One region of the Pseudarthrobacter sp. As-47 genome, then DNA from elsewhere that is predicted to be linked to it. Evidence: riboswitches for the same ligand, from Rfam matches in the RefSeq annotation. Region 1 holds a riboswitch; the other holds the start of a gene.

Region 1 (5,896 bases):
CCAGCGGGTAGGCGTCCACGACCCAGAGGAGCTCAACTCCCGACGTGTCCAGGGCGCTCGCGATGGCCGGCAGCGCAAAGGTCAGCGCCGTGTTGTCCACAGCAACCAGCAGGACGGGAAACATCAGCAACCCCAGCGCCAGCCAGTCCCGCCGGCTGCCCGGCGGGCGGCTGCCTGCGGGCAGGTTGGACGCGGTGGGGTGGAAGCTTTTGGGCTGGGAGGCGGCGGACTGTGTCATGAAATAACTGTACCGTCTGGACGGTAGAGTTAATAAATCGAATCCCCACCGTGCATGATGGGAACCATGGCCAGGAAACCCGTCGCGCGAGATGCAGTCCTCGATGCTTTTGAAGAGCTCCTTATCGACGTGGGAGAACGGGCGGCCACCCTCGATGCGGTCGCCAGGCGGGCCGGTGTCTCCAAGGGAGGCCTGCTCTACCACTTCCCCAACAAGGAAGCACTGATCACGGCCACCCTCGAGCGGCTGGACCAGCTGGCGGGGGAGGATCTCGCTGCGATGGCAGACGCAAAGGAGGGCGCCGCCGCGTACTTCATCCGGTCATCCCTCTGGTCCGACACCCCCATGGACCGCTCCTTCGTTGCTGCCACTCGCCTGGCGGAAGTGGCGCACGAGGAGGCACGGCGCCGCTTCGCCGCCATCCAGCAGCACTGGCTGGACCTCATCGGGAAGGACGTGGGCACGGCAATGGCCAAGGCGGTGCTGTACATGGGGGATGGGCTGTACTTCAATGCCATGTGGGAGAGCGGGCCCTCCGGCAACCCCGGGAACAGGCGGGAGGACGTGGAGGAGCTCCTGGCGGCAGTGGAGCGGCTGAGGGGCTGACCGGCATTTGCCCGCGGGCCCGCAGCGTAGGAGAATTGCTCCATGTGTGGGCCGTCACCGGCAACCACAAACACTACAAATCAATAGCCTTTGATCTGCGGCGGGAGAGTTCTGCCAGAAGGTACACGCAGGCGCCGTAGGAGCAATACCTCCCCAGGAATCTCACAGGCCCATGTACCGCCGCGGCGAGGCAACTCTGGAAAGCAGCAGGCTGTCGGCTTTGAGATCCGGTCCCGGAAATCCAGGCAGCTGTGCTCACCGACGGTGCAAGCGGGACCGGCCCAGGCCGGCCACGCGGAAACTCTCAGGTCCAATACAGAGCGGGGAGGGACACGAATCGATGTGGCGTACTCTGCGCCGCCCTATTTATGGAGTTCCTCGTGACTGTATCTCCGGCCTCCGCCGCCCCGGCCGCCACCACACCTGCTTCTGCCGAACCCGTTTCTGCCGCAGCCTTCGTTGACCGGCACATCGGCGCAAGGCGCCAGTCCGACGTCGACACCATGCTCAAGGCAGTGGGTTACGACACCGTGGACGCGCTGGTGGATACCGCCGTCCCCAAGGACATCCGGCAGGATTCCCCGCTGGAACTGGCAGGCGCGCTGAGCGAGGTGGAGGCCCTCGCGGAGCTCCGCAGGCTGGCCGCCAGGAACAAGACCGCCGTGCAGATGATCGGCCAGGGCTACTACGACACCGTGACGCCGCCGGTGATCCGCCGCAACATCCTCGAAGGACCGGCCTGGTACACCGCCTACACCCCGTACCAGCCCGAGATTTCCCAGGGCCGGCTCGAGGCGCTGCTCAACTTCCAGACCATGGTGCAGGACCTGGTGGGCCTGCCCATCGCCAACGCCTCCCTGCTGGACGAAGCCACCGCCGTGGCCGAGGCCGTGCTGATGATGCGCCGGGCGAATAAGTCCACCGGACAGAATGCCGCTGCCCGCGACGGTAAGACTGTGCTGGACGCCGACTGCCTGCCGCAGACCATTGCCATTGTGAAGGGCCGCGCCGAAGCGCTCGGCTTCGAGGTTGAAGTGGCGGACCTTTCCCAGGGACTGCCGGACGGTGCCATCAACGGGATTGTCCTGCAGCAGCCCGGTGCTTCCGGCCGGGTCTGGGACCACTCCGCGGTGATCGCCGGGGCCAAGGAGCGCGGTGCGCTGGTCACGGTTGCCGCCGACCTCCTGGCCCTCACCCTCATCACCCCTCCGGGCGAGCAGGGTGCGGACATCGCCGTGGGCTCCGCCCAGCGCTTCGGCGTCCCGCTGTTCTACGGCGGCCCGCACGCGGCCTACATGGCTGTGCAAAAGGGCCTTGAGCGCTCGATGCCCGGCCGCCTGGTGGGCGTTTCCAAGGACAACGCCGGCGTCCCGGCCTACCGCCTTGCCCTGCAGACCCGCGAGCAGCACATCCGCCGCGAGAAGGCCACGTCCAACATCTGCACCGCCCAGGCGCTGCTCGCCATCGTGGCCTCGATGTACGCCGTCTACCACGGCCCGGAGGGCCTGAAGGCGATTGCACTGTCCGCCCATACCCACGCCAGGAGCCTGGCTGCGTCCCTCAAGGCCGCAGGCCTCGATGTGCTGCATACCAGCTTCTTCGACACCGTCACCGTTTCGGTGCCGGGCAAGGCTGCCGGAATCGTCGCCGCTGCCGAGGCAATGGGCATCAACCTGCGCAGCATCGATGCCGACACCGTCGGCTTCTCAACCGATGAAACCACGACGCCGGACATTGCCGGCCGCGTCCTCGAAGCCTTTGGCGTGGACACCCCCGGCGTCCCGGCCACGGCGAAAGGCAACGCAGCCTTCGCGCTGGACACCGCCGTCGAACGCTCCACCGATTTCCTGCAGCACCCGGTGTTCAATACGCACCGTTCCGAGACCCAGCTGCTGCGCTACATCCGCCGCCTTTCCGACCGGGACCTGGCGCTGGACCGCACCATGATCCCGCTGGGGTCCTGCACCATGAAGCTGAACGCCACGGCCGAGATGGAAGCCATTTCCTGGCCGGAGTTCGCCTCGATCCACCCGTTTGCCCCGGACTCCCAGACTGCGGGCTGGCGTGAGCTGATTGCGGGCCTGGAGGCGGACCTTGCCGAGATCACGGGCTATGACCAGGTGTCCATCCAGCCGAACGCCGGGTCCCAGGGTGAGCTCGCGGGCCTGCTGGCGATCCGCGGCTACCACCACTCCCGCGGTGACCAGCAGCGCAACGTCTGCCTGATCCCGGCCTCGGCGCACGGCACCAACGCCGCGTCCGCGGTCCTGGCCGGGATGAAGGTTGTGGTGGTGGCCACCGCTGCGGACGGCACGATCGACCACGCCGACCTGGAAGCGAAGATCGAGGCCCACAAGGACGTCCTCTCGGCCATCATGATCACCTACCCGTCCACCCATGGGGTGTACGACTCCGATGTCCGTGAGGTCTGCGACGCGGTCCACGCCGCCGGGGGACAGGTGTACGTTGACGGTGCAAACCTGAACGCTCTTGTGGGCCTGGCGCAGCCGGGCAAGTTCGGCGGCGACGTCTCGCACCTGAACCTGCACAAGACCTTCTGCATCCCGCACGGCGGCGGCGGACCCGGCGTCGGACCGGTTGCTGCCAAGGCACACCTGGCACCCTTCATGCCCGGCAACGCCGCCACCTGGACCGAAGGCAACGACGTCCCCATCTCCGCCTCCAAGTTCGGATCCGCGGGCGTACTGCCCATTTCCTGGGCCTACGTGAAGCTGATGGGCGGCCAGGGCCTGACCGAGGCCACCAAGTCCGCACTGCTCGCTGCCAACTACGTGGCAGCACGGCTGAACGACTTCTTCCCGGTCCTGTACACCGGCGAAGCCGGCCTGGTGGCGCACGAGTGCATCCTGGACCTGCGCGAACTCACCGCCCGCACCGGCGTCACCGCGGAGGACGTGGCCAAGCGGCTCATCGACTACGGTTTCCACGCCCCCACGCTGGCTTTCCCCGTGGCCGGCACGCTCATGGTGGAGCCCACCGAGTCCGAGGACCTGGGGGAGATCGACCGCTTTATCGAAGCCATGATCGCCATCCGCGCCGAGATCGACCAGGTGGCGAACGGTGACTTCACTGTGGCGGACAGCCCGCTACGGAACGCACCGCACACCGCTGCTGCCGCCATCAGCAGCGACTGGGACCGGGCGTACCCGCGCGAGCAGGCCGTGTTCCCGGTGAAGTCACTCAAGCAGGACAAGTACTTCCCACCGGTTGGCCGCATTGACGGCGCCGCCGGAGACCGGAACCTGATTTGCTCCTGCCCGCCGCTCTCCGAATTCGAAAACTGAGGACGCCTGCCATGGCTGAGAAGCGCACCGCCCTCTATGACGAGCATGCCAAGCTCGGTGCCTCCTTCACCGACTTCGGCGGCTGGCAGATGCCCCTGAAGTACAGCTCCGAACTGGCCGAGCACCACGCCGTCCGTAACGCCGCCGGCCTGTTCGACCTGTCCCACATGGGCGAGGTCTGGGTCACCGGGCCGGAGGCCGCCGCGTTCCTGGACTACGCGCTGGTGGGTAAGATCTCGGCCATGGCCGTGGGCAAGGCCAAGTACTCGCTGATCTGCACTGAGGACGGCGGCATCATCGACGACCTCATCACCTACCGCCGCCCTGCGGCGGACACCGCAGGAGACGGGACCGACCGCTTCCTGGTGGTTCCCAACGCAGGCAACGCCAAGGTGGTGGCCGCGGCCCTGGCCGAACGGGCCGCCGGCTTCGATGTCACCGTGGACGACGCCTCCGCGTCCACCCCGCTGATCGCCGTCCAGGGTCCCAAGGCACAGGAGCTGCTGCTGCGCCTTGTACCGGCTGCCCGGCACGGCCTGGTCACGGAGCTGAAGTACTACGCCGCCGTGGAGGTTCCGTTCCTGGTGGGAGGCGCCGGGCAGGAGCTCCTGCTTGCACGTACCGGCTATACCGGTGAGGACGGCTTCGAGATCTTTGTGGCGAACAACGACGCCCCCGCCCTGTGGCAGGCACTCGCCGCCATCGCGGAGGACGGGGAGCTGACGCCGGCCGGGCTGGCTTCGCGCGACTCCCTCCGCCTTGAAGCGGGGATGCCGCTGTACGGGAACGAGCTCTCACTGCAGGGTGACCCCTTCGCCGCAGGCCTGGGACCCGTCGTCGCCCTCTCCAAGGAAGGCGACTTCGTGGGAAAGGCCGCCCTGGCCGCCAAGAAGGAGGCCGGGGCCGGCTCCTCCGCAGGCCGCAGGCTTGTGGGACTCAAAGGACTGGGCCGGCGCGCCGGCCGCGCACACTACCCCGTGCTCAAGGACGGCAAGCCCGTAGGCGAAGTCACCTCCGGGCAGCCCTCACCCACGCTCGGGTATCCGATCGCCATGGCGTACGTTGACGTTGAGTTCACCCAGGCCGGCACGGCATTGGACATCGACCTCCGGGGCAAGGCGGAGCCGTTCGTCGTCGTCGATCTCCCGTTCTACAAGCGCGCCACGTAGGTGCACCCGGCCTGACTTACGTCCGGGGACGCCGGACCGGACATTTTCCGCGTGCCCTGGGCCCACGCCGTCAGGGTTCCCTGGCCGAGCTTGCGAGGTTAGGGAGACGGTGGGGAGCACGCTTTCGAAAAGTCCGGCTCCGCCGGCCCCTCGCGGTCCTGTCACCTTAGGTGACGGCGTAGGCGGCTGGGCGGATTCCGGAGGCGGGCGTCTAAGGGAGCGTCACGTCCGCTTAGCGGGCGTCTTCGCGACCGAGCCCGCGGAGGAATTCGGCCGGTCGCACCCAACCCACCACGAACTCTTTAGTTAGGAACCACCATGGCTGTTGGCGTCTTTGATCTTTTTTCGATCGGGATCGGACCCTCGTCTTCTCATACTGTGGGGCCGATGCGGGCTGCTGCTGTGTTTGCGGAGGAGTTGAAGGCTTCGGGGGTGCTGGCGGGGGTGGCGTCGTTGCGGGTGGATTTGTATGGGTCGTTGGCGGCGACGGGTCATGGGCATGGGACGATGACGGCCATTTTGCTGGGGTTGGAGGGGTTCCATCCGGAGCTGATCTTGCCCGGTGAGGTGGAGGAGCG
Region 2 (5,896 bases), 1.7 Mb from region 1:
ACCGTGTCCGCGTCGATGAGCCGCAGGTTGATGCCGCGGGCTTCGGCGGCGGTGATCACCTTGGCGGCCTTGCCGGGCACGCGGACGGTGATGGTGTCGAAGAAGGTCTCGGACACCAGCTCGCGGCCTGCATGCTTCAGCGTGGCGGCCAGGGCGCGGGCGTTGTTGTGGACGGTTTCGGCGATCGCCTTCAGCCCGTCGGGGCCGTGGTACACGGCGTAGAAGGAGGAGACGATGGCCAGCAGTGCCTGGGCGGTGCAGATGTTGGACGTGGCCTTCTCGCGGCGGATGTGCTGCTCGCGGGTCTGCAGGGCAAGGCGGTAGGCCGGGACGCCGGCGTTGTCCTTGGAAACGCCGACGATGCGGCCGGGGAGGGTGCGTTCCATGCCGTCGCGGACGGCCATGTAGGCCGCGTGCGGTCCCCCAAAGAACAACGGCACGCCGAAGCGCTGGGTGGAGCCGACGGCGATGTCCGCCCCCTGCTCGCCAGGAGGGGTGATGAGGGTGAGGGCCAGGAGGTCGGCGGCGACCGTGACCAGTGCACCGCGTTCCTTGGCTTCCGCGATCACGGCGGACTGGTCCCAGACCCGGCCGGAGACGCCGGGCTGCTGGAGGACCACGCCGTTGATGTCGCCGTCCGGCAGGCCGTTGGTGAGGTCGGCGACCTCCACCTCGAAGCCGAGGGCCTCGGCGCGGCCCAGCACGATGGCGATGGTCTGCGGGAGGAGGTCGGCGTCCAGGACGGTCTTGCCGTCCTTGGCCGTCTTGTTCTTATTCGCCCGGCGCATCAGCAGCACGGCCTCGGCCACAGCGGTGGCTTCGTCGAGGAGGGAGGCGTTGGCCACCGGGAGCGCCGTGAGGTCCTGGACCATGGTCTGGAAGTTGAGCAGCGCCTCGAGCCGGCCCTGGGAAATCTCCGGCTGGTACGGGGTGTAGGCGGTGTACCAGGCGGGGGCTTCGAGGATGTTGCGGCGGATCACCGGCGGCGTCACGGTGTCGTAGTAGCCCTGGCCGATCATCTGCACGGCCATCTTGTTCTTGCCGGCCAGCTTGCGGAGCTCGGCAAGAACCTGGACTTCACTGAGGGCGCTCTCGAGTGTGAGGGGCTTGTCCTGGCGGATCGAGTCCGGGACGGCGCTGTCCACCAGGCCATCAAGGCTGTCGTAACCGACCGCCTTGAGCATGGTGTCGACGTCGGACTGGCGGCGCGCGCCGATATGGCGGTCTGCGAAGGTGGTTGGGGACGAGTGAACCGTCATGAGGGGAACTCCATAATTCAGGTGGCGCCTTAGCACCACGTTGATTCGGGTTCCTCCCCGCTCTGTATTGGACCTGAGAGTTTTGCGTTGCCCTGCTGTTCAGCAGGGCGCCACTTGCACCGTCGGTGAGCCCGGTTGCCCGGACTGCTTTCCAGAGTTGCCTTGCCGCGGCGGTACGTGGGCCTGAGAGATTCCTGGGGAGGATTTGCTCCTACGGCGCCTGCTGAACGTACCGGCAGGACTCTCCCGCCGCAGATCATAAGCATGTGCCACTGGTGGGTGACACGACTCACAGGATACCAAGATGCGCGCCGGGATCCAAACTTCCGGACCCGCAGAGGCGGGATGGCGACGGCGGGACGCGACGTCGTCGGCCGCTTGGGCTTAGGGCTGGCCAGGAGTTGTTGGTGCAGCTTTCCTGCCGGTTCTGTAGCCCGCCCAAAAGGCAAGCAGCAGCAGGCCCACGACGGCGATTGCCAGGCCCGCCTGCGTCCCCGGGCTGAGGAACGCCATCCCGGTGCCGGAGAAAGGCTGGTTGCTCAGCGGCGCGTAGGCGAACCAGCCAATGTAGGTGTTCCGGTTGAGCCAAGCCACCAGGCACCCGGCCAGCAGGACCACGAGCCCTGCGATCGGCAGGACCACTCCAGGTACCCGGGCCGGCTTCCGTGGTTCGCGTTGTTCGGGCGCGCGTTCGTGATCAGGTGTGTTGTTGTCCCCCATGCAGGCGAGTCTAGCCGGGGACATCAACCTGGTGCTGGACGCGATGGACGCCCTGTCCGGCAGCGGCGGGATCGAGGAGTTCTTTATCGCCTCGGCCGATGCCGACTTCACGTCACTGATCCAGCGGTTCAGGGCGGCAGACCGGATGACCACCGTGATCGCTGCCGGCGCCGTGGCCTTCGCCTACCGGGAGATGGCGGACCATGTGGTGGAATCGCACGACTTCGTGGCCATCCTCAACGGCACCACCGTTGATCCCATCCACGCGGTGGCGTCCCCGAAGCAGCCGCAGGCCCCAGCCGCTTCCAAGGCGAAGGCCAAAGCCAGCTCCCCCGCCATCCGCGAGGTACTGGACTTTGTCCGGTCCGCGCCTGGACCGGTGGTTGGCGCGATGGTGGCCCACCGGGCGCTGACGGCCGATCCCTCGCTGAAGACGGACTGGGGCGGCTTCGGGAAGTTCGGGACGTGGGTCTCGCAGATCGGCAAGGACGTGGAATATTCGGCAGCGCAGGGCGGCTGGGTGTGGGACGCGAAGAGGTTCTCCAGCGAGGACCTGCCAGTGCCGGCGGACCTCCAGCCGGGTGTCGAGGAGCAGGTCACCCGCGTGACGGACGTCCCGGCGCTCTCCGCCGCCCAGTTCCGGCAGATTTTCAAGGCCATGGCTGCCCGGCTCCGGGACCTGCCCGCGCTCAACCGCACCGAGCTCTCCCGGCAGGTGCGGGACGATTGCGTCAGCGCCGGCCAGCCGGTCTCCCGCAATGCGGTCAGTTTTGTCCTGCAGGGCCTCGCCTACGCCAATTTCCAGCTCAGTGACAAGGCGACGGCGGCGGAACTGGCAGCGGCGTGGACGGCCAACGTGGAGGAACTCTGCCGGGTGGCCCTGCTGGAGTTCGACGCCGCCGAGAAGGCTGCGGTCCGGCGCTGGGCGAGCGGCGGACTGCTGGAGAACGGACAGGCTTAAGCGGACGACGGCGGTTTCGGCTTCTGGTGGGCTGGGCACCGCGTGCGTTGGGTACCGCGCGTGTTGCATACAGGGACGTTCGGCTCTGGGGCCTTCCCCCACGAGTTGGAAGACTGGCGTGCATGAAGTTCCTCCACAACCCGCCGCGCTTCCTGTTCTTCACCGGCAAGGGCGGGGTGGGCAAGACCTCCGTGGCGTGCGCGTCCGCGCTCTCCCTTGCCCGGGCCGGCCGGAAGGTGCTGCTGGTCAGCACTGACCCTGCGTCCAACATCGGACAGGTCTTCGGCCTGGCTGTTGGAAACACCGTCACCGCAATTCCGGACGTGCCCGGACTCTCTGCCCTGGAAATCGACCCGGAGCAGGCAACGGAGGCGTACCGGGAGCGGATCCTCGCCCCCGTCCGGGGAGTCCTGCCGGAGTCCGAACTGGCAGGCGTGGCCGAGAGCCTCTCGGGTTCCTGCACCACGGAGGTGGCCTCCTTCGACGAGTTCACCAGCCTCCTCGGGGACGATGCCGCCTACGCGGAGTACGGCCACATCATTTTCGATACGGCTCCGACAGGCCACACCATTCGCCTGCTGCAGCTGCCCGGCTCGTGGACGGATTTCCTTGCCACGGGTGCAGGGGAACCGTCCTGCCTGGGCCCGCTGTCCGGGCTGGACAAGCACAAGGAGGTGTATGCCAGGGCGGTCCGGGCACTCGCTGATCCCCTGCGCACCCGCCTTGTCCTGGTCACGCGGGCGCAGCCGTCGTCGCTGAAGGAGGTGGAGCGGACCTACCTCGAGCTCAACCAGATCGGCATCCGCGGCGGGTACCTCGTGGTGAACGGAGTCCTGCCCGACGCCGCGGGCGATGAGGAGCTGGCGAAGGCCCTGCGTGCCCGGGAGGCCGCGGCCATGGCGGCCATTCCAGGAGTGGTCGCGGAGCTCCCCCGCGACGTCCTCGAGCTCAAGCCCGGCAACATGGTGGGCATTCCGGCGCTCGAATCGCTGGTGGATCCCGCGTCCGGCGCGGATGCTGGGGAGGGCCCGTCGTCGGCCATTGATATCGAAGACTCACCCCTCGCCGCGCTGGTGGACGGCATCGAGTCCGATCGGCATGGACTCGTGATGTGCATGGGCAAGGGCGGGGTGGGAAAGACGACGGTGGCTGCGGCCATCGCGGTTGCCCTGGCAAAAAGGGGGCACGCGGTCCACCTCACCACCACCGATCCGGCGGCGCACCTGGCCGAAACGCTGCACGGTTCCGTCGCGGGGCTGACCGTGTCCCGCATCGACCCCGCGGCGGCCATCCAGGAATACCGGGCCCACGTGATGGACACCAAGGGCCGGAGCCTGGACGATGAGGGCCGCGCGGCCCTGGCGGAGGACCTAATGTCGCCCTGCACGGACGAGGTCGCCGTGTTCCGGCAGTTCTCCCGGGTGGTCCAGGAGTCCCGGCGGCATTTCGTGGTGATGGACACCGCTCCCACCGGGCACACGCTGCTGCTCCTGGATGCCACGGGTTCGTACCACCGGGAGATTTCCCGGCAGGTGGGGAACTCCCTGGGGTTCGTGACGCCGCTGATGCGCCTGCAGGATCCGGTGGGAACGAAGGTCATCCTCGTGACGCTGGCCGAGACCACGCCCGTGCTGGAGGCGGAGGAACTGAAGGCCGATCTGGAACGGGCCGGAATCCATCCGTGGGCCTGGGTCATCAACAACTCCATCGCCGCCGCCCACCCGCGCTCGCCGTTCCTCCGGGCCCGCGCCGCCCATGAGGCGGACCAGATCACGAAAGTGCGGGCAATCGCGGACAGGGTTGCCCTCATTCCCCTGCTGCCGGAAGAGCCCATTGGCGAGGCGAAACTGACGGCGCTGACGGCCTTCACCAGCGAGCGCGTATAGCAAAAGGTGGGAAAGGACGACGGCGGGACCTCCCGCCGTCGCGCCTTGCCTCCTGCAACGCTTACGCGGCCAGCGGCATGTCGAACAGTTGCTCGGCGAGGCTGATGAGGTGGTGGGGTGCGTCCGTCTCTTCGCCCGGGTCCACGTAGCCCAGGAAGAGCGCCGTTCCGTGAATGGTGTCATCCGGCTCGACGCCGGCTTCGCGGATGAGGACTTCCGCCCGCAGGTTGGGAAAGGACCGGCTTCCGTCATTGTTCAGGTAGGCGCGCCAACCGCGGCCGGCGATGTACCCGATGTCTCCGGCAGCCACTCGCTGAAGTGCTGTGGCGTCCAGGTCCAGGGGTTTGAGGTGCACCGGGTGGGCCAGGCGGGCCGGAACCACCAGGGCGTTGCAGGAGAAGTTCATGGCGTGTCCTTGGAACTGAGCACGGGGGGTTTGCAGACGGGTGGAGCGCGGGCAGCCGGGCGGGCTAGGAGTTCCGGTCCCGGCTGCCCGCGGGCTTGTTAGCGCTGGTTCTTGCGCGGCTTTGCGAAATTCAGTTCGCTGTTCTCGTTTTTGGCCCTTTTATCGGCACGCTTTTCGAGAATTGTCTTGCCGGCCTTTTTTACTGCGCCGCTTTTGGGGGATTTTCCGGACATCGGAATCACGCCTTTCTGTGCTTTGCGATACCCAGTACCATACCTACTTATATTTTTTAATCCAGTCGGCGAGAATCCCGTAGTTCCGGGGGCAGCAGGCCCGTCGGCTCGCCGCAAGACCTTGACGCAAACAGCGACTGCACTTTCCACCTTTTCGAACCAAACCACTTTTGCAGGAATTTCTTGCCATAGCAGCCCAGGGAAAACAAAAAAGCATCAACTTTCTGCTCTTGGATGCTTCCGAATCTCCGAACGAGCCCCGCAAAAGAGAGTCCTGGCTCATTCCATGACGGGCGTTGGAACCAGCCTTTATGCTACGCGAACCTATCTGAGGGGATGGGTTTGGGGGCACAAGGGATGTGACCTTCGGCGATAAACGACGGCGTTTTCACGACGCTACCTGGCGCATGAGGTAGTTCTGCAAGAGGAAT

Evidence for each region. Region 1 has a riboswitch for glycine ahead of gcvP (aminomethyl-transferring glycine dehydrogenase). Riboswitches for the same ligand answer to the same signal wherever they lie in the genome.
Region 2: another riboswitch for glycine. It lies ahead of gcvP (aminomethyl-transferring glycine dehydrogenase); the one in region 1 lies ahead of gcvP (aminomethyl-transferring glycine dehydrogenase).

Annotation. Positions count from the first base shown of each region.
Region 1 covers NZ_CM177088.1:927,241-933,136, forward strand. The annotation lists gene AC4BCK_RS04325 (MFS transporter) at 1-238, opposite strand, end outside; gene AC4BCK_RS04330 (TetR/AcrR family transcriptional regulator) at 305-844, shown strand; glycine riboswitch at 936-1,034, shown strand; gene gcvP (aminomethyl-transferring glycine dehydrogenase) at 1,213-4,149, shown strand; gene gcvT (glycine cleavage system aminomethyltransferase GcvT) at 4,161-5,318, shown strand; gene AC4BCK_RS04345 (L-serine ammonia-lyase) at 5,637-5,896, shown strand, end outside.
Region 2 covers NZ_CM177088.1:3,754,681-3,760,576, forward strand. The annotation lists gene gcvP (aminomethyl-transferring glycine dehydrogenase) at 1-1,259, opposite strand, end outside; glycine riboswitch at 1,312-1,419, opposite strand; glycine riboswitch at 1,421-1,518, opposite strand; gene AC4BCK_RS17480 (hypothetical protein) at 1,644-1,979, opposite strand; gene AC4BCK_RS17485 (NYN domain-containing protein) at 1,978-2,940, shown strand; gene arsA (arsenical pump-driving ATPase) at 3,063-4,826, shown strand; gene AC4BCK_RS17495 (hypothetical protein) at 4,888-5,232, opposite strand; gene AC4BCK_RS17500 (hypothetical protein) at 5,331-5,465, opposite strand.